DNA from 3 places in the Paenibacillus sp. MMO-58 genome. Region 2 is predicted to be linked to each of the others. Evidence: riboswitches for the same ligand, from Rfam matches in the RefSeq annotation. Region 2 holds a riboswitch; each other region holds the start of a gene.
What was found. Region 2 has a riboswitch for ZMP and ZTP ahead of WFJ73_RS15240 (IMP cyclohydrolase). Riboswitches for the same ligand answer to the same signal wherever they lie in the genome.
Positions count from the first base shown of each region.

Region 1 (7,410 bases), on a different contig from region 2:
ATGTAGTCGGTTCCCAGCCGTCTAAGGCTGTCTTTCACCGCGGATAAAATATAATCCTTCGACGGATCCCAAGCCCAGCCCTCCTGTCCGGCTATTCTCCGGTTGCCGACCTTGGTCGCCAGCACCACCTGCTCACGGCGTCCGCGGATGGCCTTGCCAACAAGTTCTTCGTTCCGGCCGCTGTCATACAGATCGGCTGTATCCAGCAAAGTAACTCCACGTTCCAGGGCTTCATGAACAAGGGAAATAGCCTTCTCTTCATCCGTGCCCAGCGACATGCAGCCAAGTCCAATCTCCCCTACGTATAATTCCGAACCGCCCAATTGATTTTTTCTCATCCGAATCTGCCCCTTTCTGCTATTCACCTTAAAGTTTAAGTCCGTTAACTTTCTTCTGCATCCTCCAGCAGCCATACCCCAACACGCCGAATAAGAATAGATAAAGGACCAGCAGCGGTACGCCTACCGTCCATAACCTGTCGCTAAAGAGGTTCCTCAGATTGAGCATATTGGCAAGCATGATGACCAGGTTAACGAGCATCATAACGGCCATAACCCCTTGCAATCTTTTGTACAACTGAATCAATGAGTCTCGGTCCGTATAGAGCCGAGGCTCCTCCCCAGGATGCCATTCCCTGCGAAAATAATGCCAGAGCGAGCCGTAAGAGCTGACATATTCCCAGCCTGCGTCCCGATACAAATCAATATACTCCTGAAACTTGCTGCTTCCAAGCGTTTGCCCCGTCTGGTAATCCAGTCTGTACGTATACCGGACCGATTCATCCTTTGCGAAGAAGCTGCTTGCCATACTCGCCTTCTTGAAATGCAATCCGTCACGGGACATATCGTTAAGCCACTGCTCTTCCTTCTCAAAGTTCCAGCTCATCGTCAGCCGGCGCCGCTTAATCAGCTTGTCACTCATCCGCCTCACCCTTTCTTCGCAATCAGAGCTTGCCGCCCTACGTTCAGAAGCTCTTCCAGTCTTGCGATCTCCGCTTCGACTACCAGCATGCCGTTCTCCGTAATGGCATACATTTTGCGGCGCGAGTCCGCTCCTTCCGGAACGGGATATTGCTCAATCAGCCCTTTGCCCAGCAAGGTATTAAGCGCCGTATATAAAGTGCCGGCACCAAGCTTAACGCGTCCGCCGCTCCTTTTCTCGGTATCCTGCATAATGCCGTATCCATGCGATGGCTCCGTATAGAGAACAATCAGGATATAATAAAACGCTTCAGTAAGCGGCAGCATCTCTTTCACACCATTCATCCTTCCCACTACTCGAACTATATCGTCTATCGATATATCTTATGCTTATATATTAAGTATCGATATATCGACTGTCAATATAGTTTATGGAAAATTTATCAAAACAAATCTCACAAAAAAAAGAACATGCCGAGAATTTCGTCATGCTCTACTAGGTTTCTTCTTTGCTTAGCGAATCGGGATATAGATGGTCATGCTGATTTTCTGCGGTGTGGAGTTCAGAACATCCGTCACTTCAAAGTCCGGTCCCTCTCCCCGCTCGTAATTGCTGTTAGGCAGCCAGGTTCCATAGATGTATTTCCATGCGTTTTGTCCAACTTCGGGCATCGTTCCGTTGCGGAAAGCCGCATATTTGCCGGCGGGAAGCTCCAGACAGGCGAAGCCGTCCTCTACCTCCGCAAACGAAGTGACCTCCTCGCCGATAAGGAACGAAAAGGCGCCATCCTCGCTGTAGCCATGGGGGATGCCATAAGCAAAAGCCGGCCGCGCTTTGTTAGGAATGCGCATAAAGTATTCATGATTGCCAAAGTGCGCATAGAAACCCGGAATCTCCTCGAAATACCGCTCGTTGTTCAGATTGGTCGGGTAGTTATAACCGATAATACGAGTCGCAGGCCGTTCAATGATGTCCGGTTTGTACATCGTCAATCCTCCTCGGATATTAGCCGTTAGTGCAACGAGATCAATGGGGAGCTGCAAGGCAACCTTCCCCTGATGCTTCCTGTACTGTGCCGGAGCCATGCCGAAATAACCGGCAAAAGCACGGGTAAACGCCTCCTGCGAGCCGTATTGGTAAGACACCGAGATATCAAGCACCGTTTGACGGGTAACTCTCAGCTCTTCGGCAGCTCTGCTTAACCTTCTCTTCCGAATGTATTCCTGCACCGTAAAGCCCGTAATGGCATGGAACAACCTTTGAAAATGGTACAGCGAAAATCCCGCCCGGGCGGCTATCGCCTCCAAGCTAAGGGCCTCCTGCAGCTGTTCTTCTATAAAGGTAATCGCGTTTTGGATTCGTGCGTAATGTTCCATTCGTAAGATTGATCCAGCTCCCTCGCTCATCGTTACGGCTATCCTATCAGGAAAACGTCTTTTATATTTGATCAGAAGTGCTCTTTTTGCACCCAATCGTATTCCATCAATTTTGCGGTATGCAAGGCTCTCTCCTTGCCATGAAGGCGACTGATGACATAGAGGGACATGTCGATGCCGGCGGAAATGCCGGCAGACATTACGATTTTCCCGTTATCCACATATCTGGCGGTCTCGGAGATTTCGGCGGATGCCGGGGCGACCTGCCTTAGTTCGTCGGTTGCAAGACGATTCGTCGTCAGCTTCAGCCCTTCCAGCACTCCCGCCTTCGCAAGGAGCAGCGATCCCGTGCAGACGGATAGAAGCAGCTCCGACTCGTCAGCGCATTTCCTGATCCAATCGGTCAGCACCTTGTTGTGCATTTCCTGACGGGAGCCCAAGCCGCCTGGGATAAGTACGATATCGGGCTTGGGACAGTTATCAATGGTATAGGCCGGATTAACGCTCAGATTGCCTAGGGCCTTAACGGGAGCTGTCTTTTCCGACACGGTGAACACATGAAAATCCTGCCCTCGATTGCTGCCCGTAATAAACACTTCGAACGGTCCCGTAAAGTCCAGCACTTCCACGTTGTCGTAGATCAGAATAGCTACATTTCTTCTCTTCTGCATCCGCTTCATCCTCCCCAATAAAAAAGAGCATCGCCTCTCTTCACGAGAAACGATACTCTGCCCAGGCGTACGGCTGATGACATATGTGCTCCCTCGTGGTTCTCCACGTTTACGCCAGTCGCACATACCATATATTTACTTTTATCATATACCGGGCATATTCGCGGAGCAAGCTAAATATTGCGGAAACAAATAAGGACAAGCTGACGTCTATGTATTGGAGTGTTCAAGGTAAAATTAAAGGCAGGTACAAAGGATGGGTGGCTATGAAGCTAAGCAGATGGCAGAAAAGCACCGCGTGTATACTGCTGCTCCTTATCATTTCCGGCGTTTTGGAATATAAGGGCATCATTTGGCATAACAACCTGTTTGCGTCTAAATACAAGGTAAGAGGGATCGATGTGTCCCACTATCAGGGCGAGATTGATTGGGGCAAGGTTGCTGGCAGCGGCAAATGGCAGTTCGTCTATATCAAGGCAACGGAAGGAAAGGATATGACGGATAAGGAGTTCAAGTCGAATTGGGAGCAAGCCAGAAGCCAAGGAATGAGGATCGGCGCTTATCATTTTTTCACAACTCAGAGCACCGGCACCCAGCAGGCGGCGCATTTTATCGAAGAGGTACCCAATGATCCCGCTAACCTCCCGCCCGTTATCGATATCGAGATTGCGCTTGATAAGGATGTCGCCCGCATTCAGCGGGAACTGACCATCCTCTCCAGCCATCTGGAGGAGCATTATAAGCAGAAGCCTATCCTGTACGTAACTTACGATACCTTTAATACCTATATAGATGGCAGCTTTAAGGATTACGAAATCTGGATCAGGGATATCGTCAAGCATCCGCGTTTACGAGGAGACCGTAGTTGGTTATTCTGGCAATACAACAATCGGGGCCATATCCCCGGTATCGATGCGTACGTCGACATTAACGTTTTTAACGGAGACAAAGAACAATTTAAGGCCAGGTTTGATCGCTAAAAAAATAGAAGCCGAAGCTTCTTGGGAAGCATCGGCCAATGGATTACTTTTCAATTTTATAGGTAAACTTCCACTCAGCCGTGTTCCCTGAATACCTGCCGCGATTCTCCGTCACAACGACCTTCAACGCTTTATTGACGGTTTTTGTGATAGACGATACCTTTACGGTATCGTTGGCTGAGTTGCTATCGGGAATTTTGTCCTGCTCTTCGGCATATGCCTTCAGCTTAATGCTATCCGTTGATTTCAAGCTTAGGGTAATGCTTTTGCTTTTCTGAACTTCCTTGCCATTCACGTAAGCCTTAGTCAACCACTCGTTACCGACATGGTTATTCTCAACCAACTCCACGCTGACAAGCGTCACTTTGAACTTGGTTGTTTTGTCCGAAGCCGAGACCGGTTGCATAAGCAGGGCAAAAACAGCCGTAACCGCCATAGCTACCTTCACAAGCTTACTCAATGCGAATGCCTCCCTCGAAATTTTTCTTAAAAGAAACTTCTCCGGGGCGCATGTTTATCCTGCTTCTTTACCATTTTCGCAATAATTAGACTTATTGCTCCGAGGATAATGCCTCCTCGATGGCCAGTTCCAAATCGGCCGGCTGCGTCGTTGGCTCGAATCGCGCGATAACTTTTCCTTCCCGGTTAACGAGGAACTTGGAGAAGTTCCACTTTACGCCGTCGCCTTCATACAGGTCCGGATGATTCTGCTTGAGAAAATTCTTCATCCAAAGCTCATCGGAATTGTCCGTGTCAAAGCCCCGGAAAGGTGCCTGCTCCGTCAAATATTGGAAGAGCGGATGAACGGATTCACCGCGGAGCTCCACCTTTTCGAACAGCGAGAAGGTTACTCCAACATTGCGCCGGCAATGCTCTTCCACCTCCGCATTGCTGCCGGGCTCTTTGCCATTGAACTGATTGCACGGGAAACCCAATATTTCGAAGCCGTGCATCCAATATTTTTCGTACAAATGTTGCAGGCCTTCGAACTGCTTGGAATAGCCGCATTGGCTTGCTGTATTCACGATTAGAAGAACCCTGCCGTAAAAAGCAGACAGATGAATAGGCTCCCCATTTATCTCATTAACCTGAATGTCATAGATGGACTTGTTCATCATTAATCCCTCTCCCCTTTTATATATTTAATCCATCATATAACCAAGAAGCCTATTTGAATAATATATAAAAACAATAATCTTCATAGGCAATTTCAATAAAGTATATATTGGAAAAAAGGCCTATAAAAGACCTTCTCCTTCCATAATTTCCGCAGCTTCTTTCAGGATAATCCGGTCACGCATCAACATAAAAAAGTTGGAATGATTATCCTCTTCGCCCGCCACTGCTTTTCCCATAATATCCAACGCTTGTGAGACAGACAGCCATTGAACGGACATTCCGAGCTGTTTTTCGGCTTCGGTGAGTGCAGCCGTACCCTCGCCATGCCGCGCTTTTGCCAGATAACAATGCGAATGCTGCAAAAAGCCGTTTCGATTCTTATGCTCCTCTATAAAGCCAAGCCTGCGGATTACTTCCGCTTCGCAACCGGTCTCCTCTTTTATTTCCCTAACAAAAGCCTCCTCGGGGGACTCCCCTTCTTCCATTCCCCCTCCAGGCAGCTTGTAGAGATCAGGCTCGGCCATATACATCATCGCAACCTGTCCCCGGTTGTTGAATAAAACTCCCCTGGCGGCACAACGCGAGACGGTATCCAAATAGGAAGGGCGGCCCCCGATAAAATCGCTGTCGGTTATTTTTATGTTGAGCATAGCCTTACGCCTCCTTCTTCTCCCTAATAAGTTCAAGAATATCAACAATCAATATTTTATCATCAGGCACCTTTACCCCAAACTCATCTTCGACTCGCCGCAGCTTCCTGTACATGGACTCTTCGGACGAGCATAGCTCCTTGAACGTGGACTTATCCGAAATAAACAAATCATAATAATCCCACCCGAATATTTTGTAAAAAAAACTAACCGCTTCCTCCTCGAGTTCGTCCATCCGAGTCTGGCTGGCGGCCCCAAGTACGGTAGTCCCCGGACGTGGCAAAGTATTTCCTTCTTTTTTATAAGCATCAAATGTTTTGACAAGGTCTAAATAAGCATCTTCCCTGTCATTTCCGTGTCCGCTCATCCAGCTCCAGCCTTTTATGCCTGCTTTCCAGCGAATCGCTGCTGCATTGGAATTTTGTTCGGAATATTCGATCGGATAATCATCCACGGACCAGTTCTTTTCATAGTCACGCCTTTTTCTAAAGACATATCGCGCTCCTTCAATCAGCACTGCCATGCAAAGGCTGGGAATAAGACTATTAACGGCGTTATCGGGATTAAAGTGCCTCGCAGAGGAATAAATGCCGTCGCATAATAGGAAAAGCATTAAAGCATATAAGAGCCATCTCAACCCTTTGGACAGCTTCCTAAGCCGTTTAAAGTTCAGCAAAGTTAAGTAAAATGCCACGATAAGAATGATCAGAATCATTGCCACTTCCGTTACGCCTCCCCTGCAATTTTAGGCCGAACCTTATAAATAACTATATTAAAAATATCCGTAGCCTGCGGGATTGAAATCGATTAATATAAGAGCATTGTAATTGTAATATTTTACATATGAAGTCACTTTTAAGGGGGTTAATATGCTTCAAGCTTACTGGTACATAACGAAAATGAAGCTTCTCGTTAATCTGACTTACCGGTTTGAAGTATTCACTTCCGTTGCAACCAATCTTATTCTGATGCTGGCTTCCGTATTCTTATGGCAGACGGCTTACAAAGGCGGCTCCGGATCGGTAGAATCGCTTAGCCTGCAGGATATTACGACCTACACCATTCTCTCGATCATTATCTCTACCATCTTCGTATGCGATGTACAGAATACCATCTATTACAAAATACGGGAAGGCCAAATTGTGACCGACTTCTACCGTCCTATCCCTCTTTTTGCCTGCTACCTGGCCGAAGATATCGGAGAGATGCTTAGCTCCTTGTTAAACAGGGCGCTTCCGCTAGTCGTATTTGCCTCCATCTTTTTTGGCATTCCATGGCCCGCTTCCTTCCAAAACTTCCTGCTTTTCCTTCCAAGCTGCCTGCTAAGCTACGCCATTCTATGGCTGCTCAGCGCGCTTATCGGACTGATTGCGTTCTGGGTGATGGAGCTTGGCAACATGGGCAATGTCAAGGACGCTATCGTCCGCGTATTGTCCGGCAGTATCGTTCCGCTGTGGTTTTTCCCGGAATCGGTGCAGACCGTCTCGAAATTTCTTCCGTTCCAATACACGTACCAGACTCCGCTCGGCATTTATATCGGCAACACAAGCATGCCAGAAGCCTTTACCTCCATGGCTGTTCAAGCCGTCTGGATCGCGGTATTGTATCTGATCCTGGCAGCCGGATGGGCGCGCACGAAGAAAAAAACGTTAATCCAGGGAGGCTGAGAACGTCCTTATGGTATCTACGATCA
Region 1 is NZ_JBBCVY010000010.1:144,691-152,100, reverse strand. Features, by position in the region: gene WFJ73_RS25565 (aldo/keto reductase) at 1-338, opposite strand, end outside; gene WFJ73_RS25560 (DUF2812 domain-containing protein) at 367-921, opposite strand; gene WFJ73_RS25555 (PadR family transcriptional regulator) at 927-1,265, opposite strand; gene WFJ73_RS25550 (effector binding domain-containing protein) at 1,434-2,297, opposite strand; gene WFJ73_RS25545 (DJ-1/PfpI family protein) at 2,369-2,968, opposite strand; ZMP/ZTP riboswitch at 3,021-3,100, opposite strand; gene WFJ73_RS25540 (glycoside hydrolase family 25 protein) at 3,235-3,948, shown strand; gene WFJ73_RS25535 (hypothetical protein) at 3,992-4,408, opposite strand; gene WFJ73_RS25530 (glutathione peroxidase) at 4,500-5,063, opposite strand; gene WFJ73_RS25525 (NUDIX hydrolase) at 5,187-5,717, opposite strand; gene WFJ73_RS25520 (hypothetical protein) at 5,722-6,438, opposite strand; gene WFJ73_RS25515 (ABC transporter permease) at 6,587-7,384, shown strand; gene WFJ73_RS25510 (ABC transporter permease) at 7,395-7,410, shown strand, end outside.
Region 1: another riboswitch for ZMP and ZTP. It lies ahead of WFJ73_RS25545 (DJ-1/PfpI family protein); the one in region 2 lies ahead of WFJ73_RS15240 (IMP cyclohydrolase).

Region 2 (7,410 bases):
GCCGCTGTGACATGATTGAGCTATCGTCTCCCGATAGCGGAATGAATTTCTTAATCAGCGAGAGCACGTTTTATGATCGCTTTTGCTTCAGCAACCAACTTTTCATCTTTATAATCAATTGCCTGCATCATGATCAAAATGGGAATGTATATGGCTATCAATCGAGCTAATATCTTCGTTTCTTCATCGACATCCCCATATTCTTTGAAAAAGTCTGAACGCGCATCCGGAGGCAAAAAGCTATACGCGACATTCAAGTCGCAAGCAGGATGTCCAATATTGATATCTCCCCAGTCGATAATCCCTGAAACTATTCCATTTTCGTCTACCAGCATATTTTTAAAATGAAGGTCTCCATGGAGGAATACGTTTTTGGGTTTCACTTTTTCAGTTCCAAGCTGTTCCAAATAGTTCGATAATTCATGATACTCTTCTTCACTAAAATGAAGGGCAAGGTCGGAAATGAATTTATGCAACTTTTCTTTACGCATTACAATATCAATCAAATTTCTATGGTCATGTTGAACTCCATTTTCTTGGGCAATTTGCACAGGAAATGCATGTAAGCTTTTCAAAAATTGCGCGAGCGTTGTTGCTGATAACGCACGTTGCTTGTCAGTTAATCCGATTGGAAACTCTCCTGATAAATAGGGGTAGCCTAGGAAAGGTGCAGGATAATTATAATCCCCTTCCCCAAAAAATAGAGGTAACGAATATGCAATGGAACAATAATCTTTAAGCTTAGGTAGTATCTTTTCTTCAATCCTTAAACGATTAATTGCAACTTCTCTTCTTGGAAAGCGAAATACATATTCGATCCCGATAAGAAAAACAGTGTTATCCCAGCCGTATCCTAGTTTTTGTACGCTTTGTGAAGCTAACTGCGGAAACTGACTGCTTATTAATTTATGAGCCAATTCTTCTGATACTTCCCATTCCGCATCCCATTGATTCGTACTTCCCATACCCATTTATCGACTCCCTCACGAAAATAGAAAATAGGCTCGACTAGCCTGTTCCATTTACAACATCATATCATTAATTTGTTCTTCTGTTCGAGAACAACCTTACCGTCTGTTCCTCTATCCTGCCCGTTACTTCAATGAAAAAAGAAGAGCAAATTGCCGCGGCAACTGCTCCAAGTTTCGTTGAACTATAGTTCCCCGATAGCGTAACGACTCATCTGAACTGATCAGCATTATTTCGAGATAGCCAGTCCACCATAAAATCAAACAACTCGATTGAGTAAGTATGCTTATTTTGGGTACTCGGAATCGATGTAATGATTTCCCTAATATTTCTATCAACGCTCACGGAATCTATAAAATGGACAAGATCGGGAACCTCTTTATTAAGCGCTTGGAAGTAATGTTTTTGTGGCTTAATGAACTGTAAATTCATATCAAAGCCCCCTCGTTTCCTCGAAGAATCCGATTCTTTCCGTTTAATTAGTTCATCCTCACTGCAGCTGAGTAGATAATATCTGTCAGGGAATCCGATTTTTTGGTCTAGAATCAGATTCCGATAGTAATCGGCTATAAACTCTAACGACTGATTATCAAATAAAGTAAAATCATACGCCCAGTTATACCAAAAGGGTTGAAATAAATCGATGTCTATAACAACAAATGAGTGCTTATTCCTGTTTTCCAAGGCTATTCTCCATCGATCTGCCTGACGTTCAAACCACCATTCTCTATATTCAGGGTTAGGTCGTTCTTTCCACCAGGTATTAATTTCAGGGATATGAAAAGCCCCATGAATGGCAGCCAGTTCAGAGGATGTGCTTGTTTTTCCTACAGCACTAGCACCTTCGATACTTATAATGGTCATACCTTCTCCTCCATAATTTGCTGCGTTAAATCTTTTACTCCATAAAAAACGGCAGCGGATCTCTAATCTGCAGCCGTATTATGCATGCTTTGAAACTAATGTTCTTCGTTAGCGTAATCCATTATTTCTGTGAAGTCCTGTATTAGTCCAGTTGTCTTACCTATGTTTGTAAGTCCCCAATGGGCAAAATTAGCGGCTTCAGCCTTATTTTCGAGGAAGATATGGGTACGTGCTATTAACAATGCTAATCTTAAATTCAAGGGTGCTCCGTAACTGTCTAATTTCTTTGTACGTTGTGATAACTCATTCAATTTTATTGAGGTTATTGCACGAGGGAAATCTTCATTGAACTGAGAGAAGTAACTTAACCCCTGGCCTAGTATCATATCTTTCATTTCTTGTATTAATGCCCTTGCTCTTGACTCATCTTCAGTATGATCATACCGAAACCAAACTTCACTTTTCTTTTGACGAAGAACATTTGATTGGAACCAGTTTAATTTATTAATCAATCGTGTTCTAAACTCACAGTCATAGACAGTTATTTTGCTTACAGGGATAAACTCTCTAATTGTATTAGGAAGGAAATCGAAGTGAACCCCCAACTCTACAACGCACGATCCACCATACTTATCCGCCTGTATCACAATAGCATTGATTACGTGGCTGCCGTTATCTTTTACAAAGTGATGATCTGTTCCAATAAATCCAATTTTGTTTAGTTCTGGTGCTAGATATTTCTTAATTAGCTTTCTAAATTCACTTGTTTTCATTCGCGATTTACCTCGGCAGATACGTTTTACGTTTAATTCGAGAAGATACTCTACGTATCCTTTAACTAATTCTGATTAAAGTAACCTTTACTTCAACAAAAGCTGCAGTAGGATCCTTCGATCCGCTGAAGCTTTTGTTTGAACTATAGTCTCCCGATAGTTGAATTCTTATTTCGAATTTGCAAGTGTATATCCTCATTCTGCACATCAATAAACTTTACTAACAATGCAATTTTGTTCTCAGAATTTATACGTTCCCAATAGTAGTCTGCTAATTCATTAATTGAATCAGATAGTGGTACCTCAAATGGTTCACCTTCGAATGGCTTAAGTACACCATCCAGTTCTGAACTATAGGTATGTATGCAATGACCTATTCCCTTTTTGAATCCGCTGTATTGATACATGTTACGTATACAAACTGAAGGATCATTGTCCTTTGTTTTGAGAATTGATAGGCTGTATTGTTTAAGTTCTGTGTTAATTATACCTGAGATTCTTGGGGTAAAGTGGGGAGCATCTGGTTCAAACTCTCGAAGCATTAATGATTCGTGAAAGGATCTTTGGTCCTTTAATCCTTCATAAATAGTTTCAGTTTGATCACCATTAGAGACAATGTGTACTTTATCCCTATGTCGTATAGGATAATAAATTATTAGAGAAGGGTCTTCCATTAGGCTAGGATCAAATGCTTTGTTTCTTACATTAGCCCCCTCTCTTTCAAATACTCGATTTCTACTGTTAGCGCTTCTTCCCATAATCCAGTACACCTGAACATAATGCGATCCTGAAGGAGTCATACCTACAATAAGTGTTCTTCCGGGATATGGATTTTCAAACAAATCGTATTGAATTGTTTTCATTTGCTTCTTCTCCTCTCGAATAAACACAAAGAGGTAAGGGGAATTCCCCTTACCTCTGCCCAGGCGTACGGCTACAACTTATATGCTTCCTCATGGATCCCCATGCTTCGCCAGTCACATATAAGGCTCTAAATTAGATATATAATAACAATTTTCAATGTTTTTTTTGTCATTATGTAACTAACGTTCACCGTTAGTTGAACAACTTGTTACCCTTGTTATTAATTCTCAACATTATAACTTTGAAGATTACCATCGTATCCTTTATCAATTCTAATGATCTGATTTGGATTATTCATGGGATGAACAACTGCAATAAAATGTTGATCGCTAGATGTAGATTCTTTGAAGCTATACTCAATACTTTCAATAATCATTTCATCTTGATAGTTTTTTCTGAGATATTCTTCGACTTCTTCTTTAAACATCCCTTTAGATATTGGATTTCCGTAACCAAGGCAATAGATTAAATAGCCAACAACTATTATTACGAATATCACTAAAGCAAAGATTAAATAACGAACTTTCATTTAGATTTCATTCCTTTAAAATGTGTTATATATAAATTTAATCTAATACTTTATTTACGGATTTCGCAACACTTCAACATTTAACATATTCGCGAATCGACTAATCTATCCGCCCTTTCTTAATCACAATCGTCTGCTCTTTCGCCGCTTGCATCTATTTGAGCAGTCCCACCGCCAAACTGCCACCCCTTGCTCTCAATAAATTCAATAAACGCTTCCAAAAACTCGTTATGCCCTAAATCACCTTCATTTGCATAAACACTATCATTGATTTGAACTCCAAAAGGTCCTTTCAAGTATCTCACTCCACTTCATAATAACCTTTCATTTATCACCTTATATTACCACGCAATCCTGCCCGTTAGCTCAATGAATAAATAAAACGTGCAATCCGAAAGGGATCACGTACTGTTTAAAACAAGAACATCTATCTATAACGAGAGTCGCAGTTAACGCGACTCCGGTTGTAGATAGATGTTCTTATCGTCAGACAGCTACCTCTCATTCTGTACCTGTGAGGGGGAACTTCCCAAGTATATGGCATTAAAGAACTTTATTTTCACAGACAAATAATAATCTTCTTGAATTAAAGAACTTTATTTTTCATTAAAGAATTTTATTTTCCCTCAGCAGCAATGGCGGATGGACGTATCAATCAACTGAACTTGTAACCTTCCTGTAATATTCCGCTCAGGTTCCTTTCATTATCGGCTCCTATAATAAGGGACAAGACCCCCCTTTATATATTCTCTATTGTTGCCTGCGGCTGATTGCCGCAGGCTTTTTGTTTGCGCAGCAAAAAGCCCCCGCAGGAAAATCCCACGGGGCTCATATATTAAAGTTCCAAAATCATAACGCCGTAAGCCGGCATCTCTACATCGTTTTCCACTGCTGCTCCGGTCAGGAGGTCTGTTACGCTCTGCTTCACCTGAATCGCAACCGGCTTATCCGAATAGTTCAGCAGGAAAGCGTAAGAAGCATCCTTCGAGGATCGAATACCGATCTCGACTTCAGCCGGGGCAGTGATCCGGTCCGCGAGAGGCGAGCGTAAACCAATCTCATCCAAAATCCCATCGACTACCGGTTCGCTGTAGGCAGCTCCTAAGTACCAGACTTGGCCTTCCCCAACATTCCGGCGGGTTAACGCTGGCTCCCCTTGATAATATTCGGATGAGTACCGGGCGACAACTTCCGCTTCCGGGTTCTGAACGCTAAGCACCTCGTTGAAGCCTACCGCCTTCGTGCCTTCGGACAATCGGCCTTCCCATTGCAGCTCTGCCGCATTCACTTTGCCTTTAATAAGCGTAAAGTCCTCAACCGTAATGCCGCATAGTCCGGCAACCGGACCCGGGAATGGACGCATGTAGCATTGTCCGTTCATATCCTTGTACCCCGTGCGGGCACCTAGGAACAGCTTGCCGCCCTGCTCCGCATAGCGGGTCAGAAGCTCGGCCGTCTCATCGGTCATAATCGCCGAATGCGGATAGACGATTACTTTGTACTTGGCTAAATCCTCGAGTGTCGTATTCGAGCGCAAGAAAATGGAGTCTGCCGGAATATGCCGGTATTGCAGCTGCTTAAACCAGGAGCGCATGCTCTGCCACTGCAGAGGGCCATGCCATACATCCATCTCTCCATCCCAGTTATTGTTGTAATCCTGCATAAAAGCAACTTCCGCTTGATAGGCCGTACCTGCGATCAGGGATCCAATCTTCGCGAATTCGCCGCCTACCTGCGCCACTTCCCGCACTCTACGGTTCGGCTGGTTGTGGTAGTCATTAATGCCATGCCAATAAATTTCGGTGCCGAACGTTGCCGTGCGCCAGCGGAAATAGACAAGAAGATCGGTTCCGTGAAGCACCGATTGATACGACCATAAACGGATTTGACCCGGTCTTGGCGTTCCCATCTCAATCCGGTCAACCCAACCGCCGGGGCCGGACTGCTGCTCCATGACGCAGAAGTTCTGCGAGATGGACCTGACGTTGGTCAAATTAATGCTCCATTGGCGGTCAAGCAGAGGGTCGGTTTCATTGTCGTTATAGAAAACGCTGCTGAATTGCGGATACGAGTCATACGAGAAGAAATCGAGCAGCTCATCCGTCATCTTATGATTATCGAGATGGCCGAACAATCCGTTAGTCGTTACCCAATGCTGCGGCGCCAGCTCGCGGATAATATCAACCTGCAGCTTGGCGAACGAAATGACGTTATCCGAAATAAACCGTTTCTCGTCCAATGCCAAATGCGGGTTCGGCGAATCCGTCTGCGACAGGTGCAGCTGCTCCCAATCCGTATAGGTCTGACTCCAGAAAACCGTACCCCATGCTTTATTGAGATTGTCCAACGTCTCATACTTTTCTTTGAGCCATACCCGAAAAGCGGCATGATCGGCTTCGGCATAAAACACGTTTTTCTCGCAGTTAAATTCGTTATCGATCTGCCAGCCTATAACCGCAGGATGGTCTTTGTAAGCGTTCACCATATTGCGCACGATTCGCTGGGAAAGCTCCCGGTATTTCGCGCTGGAATAATTGTAATGGCGGCGCATGCCGTGCTTGATCAATACTCCTTCCTTCGTTGCATTCAGCACCTCTGGATATTTATGCGTCAGCCAAGCAGGCGGCGTTGCGGTAGGCGTACCCAGAATAACCCTCAGACCGTAACGATGCGCCAGATCCATTATCCGCGTGAAAAAGCTGAAATCAAATACGCCTTCCTGCGGTTCGAGCATCGCCCAAGAAAATTCCGCCATCCGGATCACCGAGATATTCATCTCCCGCATGCGGCGGAAATCATCCTCCCACAGCCCCTCCGGCCAATGCTCCGGATAATAACATACCCCTAACGTTAACTCGTCCATTTGGATCGATTTTGCCATGACGACATCCTCCTTAGCTTATCTTGCTACTACCTCCATTCTAGTGGACGCCCAGGCAGAAGGATATGACAAAAAGATGCGAACTGTATTAAAATATTGTCATCAATTCATTCATTAGTTGCTATATTATCTTCTAAAAGAAGATATCGTATAAAAATATTGCGCTATTACGAGGTGTTTTCAATGAAAGAACATATCTTCCTCCCCAAGCCCATTTTCCCCCGTCACATCTGCTTTCCCGACTTCATCGGCGGCTACAGCGAATTTCCGGAGCATGCCGTCAACCGGGAATTTGCCACAACAGAAAACAACCTGGACCGTTATTACAATTTGCACATTGTGCTAGGCGGCAAAGGTTATCTGCATACGGACAACATGACCTACGAGCTGACGCAGGGGCAAGGTTTTCTGTACGGACCCGGCCTTAGACAAACGTATCATTCGGATGCCCGGGATCCCTGGAGTATTCGTTGGGTCCATTTTTACGGCGTAAGGCCAGAGGAGTTGCTGGACGGAAAAGGTCTCGATGA
Region 2 is NZ_JBBCVY010000004.1:376,395-383,804, reverse strand. Features, by position in the region: gene WFJ73_RS15255 (phosphotransferase) at 51-965, opposite strand; gene WFJ73_RS15250 (hypothetical protein) at 1,180-1,833, opposite strand; gene WFJ73_RS15245 (DUF4304 domain-containing protein) at 1,929-2,606, opposite strand; gene WFJ73_RS15240 (IMP cyclohydrolase) at 2,750-3,469, opposite strand; ZMP/ZTP riboswitch at 3,520-3,597, opposite strand; gene WFJ73_RS15235 (YfjL-like protein) at 3,691-3,999, opposite strand; gene WFJ73_RS15230 (hypothetical protein) at 4,119-4,295, opposite strand; gene WFJ73_RS15225 (beta-galactosidase) at 4,835-6,880, opposite strand; gene WFJ73_RS15220 (helix-turn-helix domain-containing protein) at 7,064-7,410, shown strand, end outside.

Region 3 (7,410 bases), on a different contig from region 2:
AAAAGGGGAGGAAACGCTGATTCGCAGCAGCCTGCAGGACTTCCTCGCTTCCCTGCAGCCGGAGAGCTCTTCGAAGGAGAATGTCAGCAATTCGATCTATGCGCTTTACTTCGCTCTCTACCGGGATTGCATTGAACGCAATGTCAATGTGATGGAGGTGTTCGGCAACGGATTGGATGAAATCCCCCGCATGATGGCCCGTTCCGGCCTGGAGCATATTATGGCAACGCTGACGGATACGGCGCTCAAAATCGCGGATCAGCTGTCCGCGCGCAAAAACGGCAACAAGCTGTTCGAGTCCATACTCGCTTACGTGCACGAGCATTTCCGCCTCGATATCAGCCGGGAATCGGTTGCCCGCGAGGTGTACGTAACGCCTGGTTATATCAGTTATTTATTCAAGCAGCAGCTGCAGACAAGCTTTATCGAATATCTTCATCGCATTCGCATCGAGTATGCTTCCCGTCTGCTTAAGGATCCAAGCCTAAGAATCTCGGATATCGCTCACGAATCCGGGTACCAGGACGAGAAATACTTTTTCCAGGTGTTCAAGAAGCATACCGGCATGACGCCGAACCAATACCGCAACAACTTATAAAACTTTTGACAGGGGAGAGATGACATTGAGCAAGCTGTTATATGGAGTAGCCTATTACGACGAGTATATGCCTTACGAAAGATTAAGCACGGATATTGAGATGATGAAGGAAGCGGGCATTAATCTGGTCCGTATCGCGGAATCGACCTGGAGCACGCATGAGCCGCAAAACGGCGTATTTGATTTCTCCAGCGTGGACCGCGTGCTGGACGCCATGCATGAAGCGGGTATTCATGTGATTGTCGGAACGCCAACCTACGCGGTGCCGACCTGGATGGTGAAGGAGCATCCGGACGTACTGGCGGAGACGCCGGACGGACCGGGCCGCTACGGGGCGCGGCAGATTATGGACATTACGAACCCTTCCTATTTGTTTTATTCCGAGCGTATTATCCGCAAGCTGATCAGCCGGGTATGCGATCATCCCGCCGTTATCGGTTATCAGGTGGATAACGAAACGAAGCATTACCGGACAAGCGGTCCTAACGTGCAGCTTCGCTTCGTGAAATATATGAGGGAGAAGTTCGGTACGGTAGAGCGGCTGAACGAGGAATTCGGCCTCGATTACTGGAGCAACCGGATTAACAGCTGGGAGGACTTCCCGTCGGCTGTCGGTACGATTAACGGCAGCCTTGGAGCGGAGTTCGCAAGATTCCAACGGCAGCTTGTGACCGATTTCCTCGCGTGGCAGGCATCCATTGTGAATGAGTATAAACGTCCGGGTCAATTCGTTACGCATAACTTTGATTTTGAATGGCGGGGTTATTCCTTTGGCGTTCAGCCGGATGTGGACCATTTCGAAGCGGCGAAGGCGCTCGACATTGCGGGGGTTGATATTTATCATCCTTCGCAGGATGATCTCACCGGGAAGGAAATTTCCTTCGGCGGAGACTCGACCCGATCGCTGAAAGGGACGAACTATTTCGTGCTGGAGACGCAAGCCCAAGCGTTCCCGAACTGGACGCCTTATCCGGGCCAGCTGCTGCAGCAGGCATTCAGCCATTTGGCTTCCGGCGCTAATATGGTTGAGTATTGGCATTGGCATTCCATTCATAACTCTTTCGAAACGTATTGGAAAGGCCTGCTCAGCCATGACTTGGGGCCAAATCCGACTTATAACGAAGCGAAGCTTGTTGGACGCCAGTTCGCCCGTTTGTCGGACAAGCTGGTTAACCTGAAGAAGACGAACCGCGCTGCCGTTCTTGTGAGCAACGAAGCGTTGACGTCTCTGGACTGGTTCAAGCTGCCTGGCGGGGAGGTCCGTTATAATGATATCGTTCGCCTCATGTACGACCGGCTGTACGAGATGAATATCGGCTGCGATATTTTGCATCCGGGGTCTATCGAGCTGCTAGGCAATTATGAGCTAATCGTTGTGCCGGCGTTGTATGCCGCATCGGACGAGCTTCTTAATGCTTTGAACCGCTATGTCGCGAACGGCGGGCATGTCGTATATACGTTCAAGAGCGGTTTTGCGAACGAGCATATTAAGGTGCGGACGGGCGCTCAGCCAGGCCTCATCGAAAAAGCATGCGGCATTCGTTATTCGCAATTTGTGGAGCCTAAAAAGGTGTTGCTCAAAGGGAATCCGTTTGGCGTTGGCGAGTCTGACAATAACGTAGAGGTATGGATGGAGCTGCTTACGCCAACTACGGCGGAAGTATTGGCTTGGTACGATCACCCGCATTGGGGACAATACGCGGCGATCACGACCAACCGGCATGGCGAAGGCGTCGCAACCTATATCGGCTGCCTGCCAAGCGAAGCGGTTGCCCGCAAAGTGCTGGAAGGAGCATGCCGCGAAGCAGGGATTTGGGGAGTCGATCAAGAGCTCCAGTTCCCGATTATCGTGAAGACGGGTACTAACGAGTCCGGCAAAACAATCCGCTATTATTTCAATTATTCGGATGAATCGCAATCCCTCGTCTATCCTCATGGAGACGGCGCCGAGCTGCTCGCGGACCGCGAGCTCCGCTCGGGTGACACGATTGAGCTTGAGCGTTGGGGCGTAGCGATTGTAGAGGAAGCTTAAGTAAAAAGGCTGTTCCTATAAGTCATTAAGATGACTAAGGACAGCCTTTTTCTATTCAGCTACATTGGATTTCGTATGGAAAACTAATTAAAGATGCGATTGCGCGTGATTTGCAGGGAGCTGCTTTTCAGATCCTGAATCTCGTTCATTAGCGAAGCTACCTTGTCCGAATAGAGCTGCTTCAGCTCCGCGTCCTTTAACGAGGCCAGGTTGATCTCGATCGTCAGCAGTGCAGACTGGGCCGCAGCTTCGAACAAAATCGCTCCAATCCCCAGATCGGAGATGACGTTTTTGTTAGAAGATTCCGCAATGCGATGGGTAAAGGTTAGACCCTCCCTGCACACCTCAATGAGACGTAGAGGAACATCAATCGCTTGAATCGTAGCTTCGTGAAGCGCGTTTTTGCGTATACGTTTCTCTTCATCCGAGCTCTTAGGGAGCTTTAGCGCATCCATGTATTTATTAAAAGAAGAACTATCCGCCTGAAGCAGCCCTTCGCATTCTGCCGTTGATCGACGCATCTTATCTAAAACTTCAGCAATAGTGGATTGAATATCGGCGAATTTTTCTCCCTGAGTCAAGTTCCCAACCATTGAAGTCATCGAAGCTCCAAGCGCAGCAATCAATGCGGCTACGCTTCCTCCACCCGGCGTAGGATTGGAACTGCCGGCTTGCTGCAGAAAATGACGGATAGAAACATCCCACGTTATTGTTGTAGTCATTTATTTGCCCTCCCCGAGCTGAAGGTCAATAGCCTTTATCAGATTCTCGAACAGGATAGCCGTTGTTAACGTTCCTACCCCGCCAGGTACAGGGGACACCGCCGCTGCGCTTGATTGAACGTCGATTGCAACATCGCCAACCATTTTACCCTCCGGCGTTTCGTTAATTCCGGCATCAATAATGACGAGATTGGGATGAACCATATCTGGCGTAACGACGTTTGGACGGCCGACCGCGACAAAGGCGATTTCGGCATGGCTCAGATGAGAAGCGATATCCGGCGTGCGCGAATGACAGACGGTTACGGTGGCGTTCTCGCGCTGAAGCATATGGAACAGCGGGAGTCCGACGGTCTGGCCGCGTCCCACGAGCGTTATATTCTTGCCTTCAAGCGTATAACCGTAATGCTTCAGAAGCCGGATGCAGGATTGGGGAGTGGCCGGGTAGAGACCGGTGTCACCCGTTACCGTAGCAAGCTTGTTATCGGGCGTAACTCCATCCACGTCTTTCAGCGGGGAGATTGCCTTCTCAATGGTGCTCGCCGACAGATGCCGGGGCAGGGGCAGCTCCAACATAATGCCATGAACGGATGAATCGTTATTCAGCCGGTGAACGAGCTGAAGGATCTCCTCTTCCGCAACCTCTGCCGTGAACGCGTGGAGAGTAAAAGCTACGCCTAGCTTCTCGGCAATTTTTTGCTTGGCCCCGGCATAATAAGCCGATGCGGGATCTCCTTCGACCAGAATGGTCGCCATATGAGGCTGGACCCCGTTCCGCTTCCACTCTTCGACCTTCGTCCGGATTCCTTCGTATACCTGATCTGCTGCTTCCTTCGCTTTCAAGAGCTTTGTCATTCCAATCCCTCCATGCCATTTTGTTCATGAACGAAAAAAAGCACCTGCGGAAGGCTCGCGAAAAAACGCAAGTCTGTCCTCAGATACTTTTCCCAGGCGAACGGAACGTCCAAGCTGCATGCTCCCTCGTGGTTGATTCCACTTTTTTCGCCAGTCGCATGCAACGTTATTTTTCTTACTGTATCAAAAGTTTGAGCGAAAGAAAAGTCTTTCCCTTCTAGTAATCTATTTCTTCCAACCGGCATACACATTAGTAGTCTTGGCTGGAAGATACATAGATTCCATGGAGGGTACGATGCGAATGAGCGTGCTTAAATACGTAATGGCTTTGCTTCTTTTTCTGGGCTTTAATCTGGAGGCGGCGGGCAATGTGACGGCGGTAGCCTCTTCTGCTTCGGCAAAGCCGGCTGCCACAGAGGATAAGCCGATCGAGATCAGCTTTGCAGGGGATATTTTGCTGGACGGGAAGGTTGCGGCGAATATGGAAAAGTATGGCGTGAATTACCCGTTTGAAAAGGTGCGAGGCCTGTTATCCGGCTCCGACATCAGCTTCGCCAATCTCGAGACTCCGATCTCGACACGCGGGCAAAAGGCGATTAAAACGTACACCTTCCGTTCCGCTCCCAAAACGCTGCAAGCGATCGTTAACTCCGGGATCGACGGAGTATCCGTTGCGAATAACCACACGCTCGACTACGGGGTGGACGCGCTGAACGACACGATAGATTATCTGAACGAATACAAGATCGGCCATGCCGGTGCCGGCAGCAATATCGACGAGGCATTCACTGCTTATACCAAGAAGGTCAACGGGAAAAAGGTAGCAATCGTTGGCATCAGCCGGGTGCTCTCCGGCCCAAGCTGGTATGCAGGGGATAACAAGGCAGGCATCGCCTCGGGTTACGATTTTGATACGATGATGCGTTACGTCAAGAACGCGGTTAAATATTCGGACATTGCAGTCATCTATATTCACTGGAATAACGAATACCAGGATTACCCGGAGGACTATGCGAGAACGTATGCGAAGGCTTTTATCGACGCGGGGGTAGATGCCGTAATAGGAAGCCATAGCCATTGCTTGCAGGGCATTGAGACGTATAAGGGCAAACCGATTTTTTATTCCCTCGGCAACTTTGTGTTCACTCCAACGCAGCGCTCGAACAAAGCGTACGACTCCATGATTGCTACTCTGACGTTCGACGGGGACAAGGTGAGCAGTAAAATCACGCCGGTAAAAATCGATAATACAAGACCGATTCTGCGGGAGCAGGCTTATAACGAAACGACGTACTCGAAGCTGAACAAGATTTCATTCAACGTGAAGGTCAACAAGGATGGGACGGTTTCGGCAAAATAACCGGAAGAAAAGGGATTAAAAACCCCCTGGCGAATTATTGTCCGACGGACAAAAATGCCAGGGGGTTATGATTTTGAGAATCGTTAAATCCAAATTCAGATTTTGGATCTTTTTAGCCTTGATCATTATTACGGTGGTTGTCGTTAATGTCGCGTCCAAATATGCCGATGGAACCAATTTAGCCGTCTCAACCGTCAAAACGGAGATCAACGGCAAGCTGAGTTTGAAGATCGGCTCGCTGAAGGGGACTTACAAGGTAGACGATTTCTCCGTCGCGGAAGCGGGTTCGGTAAGCATCCCGTATGAGGCGTCCTCGGAAGAGGGAACGTTTATCCTCAAGGTCAGCCATGATGACGAGACCGTCTGGGAGAAAACCGTAACTTCCAAGGAGACTGGCAGCATTGATTTTGAAGCAGTAAAAGAGCGTTACAAAATCACGGTCGAAACCGAATCGGCGAAAAAGCTTGTTATCAAGCTGTCGCGATAAGCTTAATAGAAAAGGCCCCTGATCCATTCCGATCGGGGGCCTTGCTTTGCGTTGCGTTGTTACATGGCTTCCATCTTCTGAGCCGTGTACAGCTTGTAGTACCGGCCGCGCTGAGCCATCAGCTCGTCATGCGAACCGGCTTCCGCGATGCCTTTGTCGGCTACGTACATAATCCGGTCGCAGTTCTTAACCGTGGATAGACGGTGCGCGATAATAAACGAAGTCCTTCCCTTAAGCAATTCGTTGAGACCCTTCTGGAGCAGGCGCTCGGTCTGGGCATCAATCGACGAAGTAGCTTCATCGAGAATGAGGATGCGCGGATTCGCGAGCAGCGTGCGGGCGAACGAGATGAGCTGGCGCTGGCCCTGGGAAAGCTTCGAACCGCGTTCGTTCACCTCGGTCATATAGCCATGCTCGAACTCGCGGATGAAATCGTCGGCGCATACGGTTTTGGCTGCGGCAATAATCTCTTCTTCCGTCGCGTCCAGCTTGCCGTAGCGGATATTGTCCATAATCGTGCCGGAGAAGATAAAGCTGTCCTGAAGCATAATGCCCATCTGGCTGCGCAGCGACTTAAGCGTCACGTCCGCAATGTCATTCCCGTCGATCAGAATCCGCCCTTCGGTGACATTGTAGAAGCGCGAGATCAGATTGACGACGGTTGTTTTGCCCGCGCCGGTAGGACCTACAAGCGCGATGCTCTCGCCGGCCTTCACGTCAAATTTCAGGTTCTGAAGGACGTTGACGCCCGGATCGTAAGCGAAGGTCACATCGTCGAAGGTTACCCGGCCTTTGATAGCCGGCAGCTCGCGCGCGTTAGGCACATCGCTAACCGTAACCGGTTCGTCCAGCGTCTCGAAGATCCGTTCCAGATAAGCGACAGCGTTGATAAAGCTGTTATACAAGTTGGAAATGTTAAGGATCGGCTGCCAGAAGCGCGCCGCATAGCTGCTCATCGCCAGAATGACGCCAAAGGTGACTTCTGCCGGGCTTAACGCCAGGAGACCTACGAAATAAATGGAAGTCGTTACGAGCGTCGTCAAGTTATCTACCGAAAACGGTACAAGGAAGTTGAAATACATGGCTCTCATCCACACGCTGCGATAGTTGACCGACAAGCGGGTGAAGGTGCCCTCGTTATGTTTTTCCCGGGTAAAGATTTGCGTAACGCGAATGCCGCTGATGCTCTCCTGCAGATAAGCGTTCATATTGGAGCTTTTATTCGAAACCGCCTGCCATGCGCGGCGCTGCTTCGTCTTGATCAGCAGCATGATGCCGATGAAGATCGGCAGACCGCCCAAGATAAGAAGAGACAATCTGGCGTCAACCGCGAACATAAACGCCGCGATAAAGATC
Region 3 is NZ_JBBCVY010000015.1:17,283-24,692, forward strand. Features, by position in the region: gene WFJ73_RS29120 (response regulator) at 1-598, shown strand, start outside; gene WFJ73_RS29125 (beta-galactosidase) at 624-2,630, shown strand; gene WFJ73_RS29130 (cyclodeaminase/cyclohydrolase family protein) at 2,714-3,352, opposite strand; gene WFJ73_RS29135 (bifunctional 5,10-methylenetetrahydrofolate dehydrogenase/5,10-methenyltetrahydrofolate cyclohydrolase) at 3,353-4,207, opposite strand; ZMP/ZTP riboswitch at 4,291-4,375, opposite strand; gene WFJ73_RS29140 (CapA family protein) at 4,509-5,567, shown strand; gene WFJ73_RS29145 (hypothetical protein) at 5,641-6,054, shown strand; gene WFJ73_RS29150 (ABC transporter ATP-binding protein) at 6,114-7,410, opposite strand, start outside.
Region 3: another riboswitch for ZMP and ZTP. It lies ahead of WFJ73_RS29135 (bifunctional 5,10-methylenetetrahydrofolate dehydrogenase/5,10-methenyltetrahydrofolate cyclohydrolase); the one in region 2 lies ahead of WFJ73_RS15240 (IMP cyclohydrolase).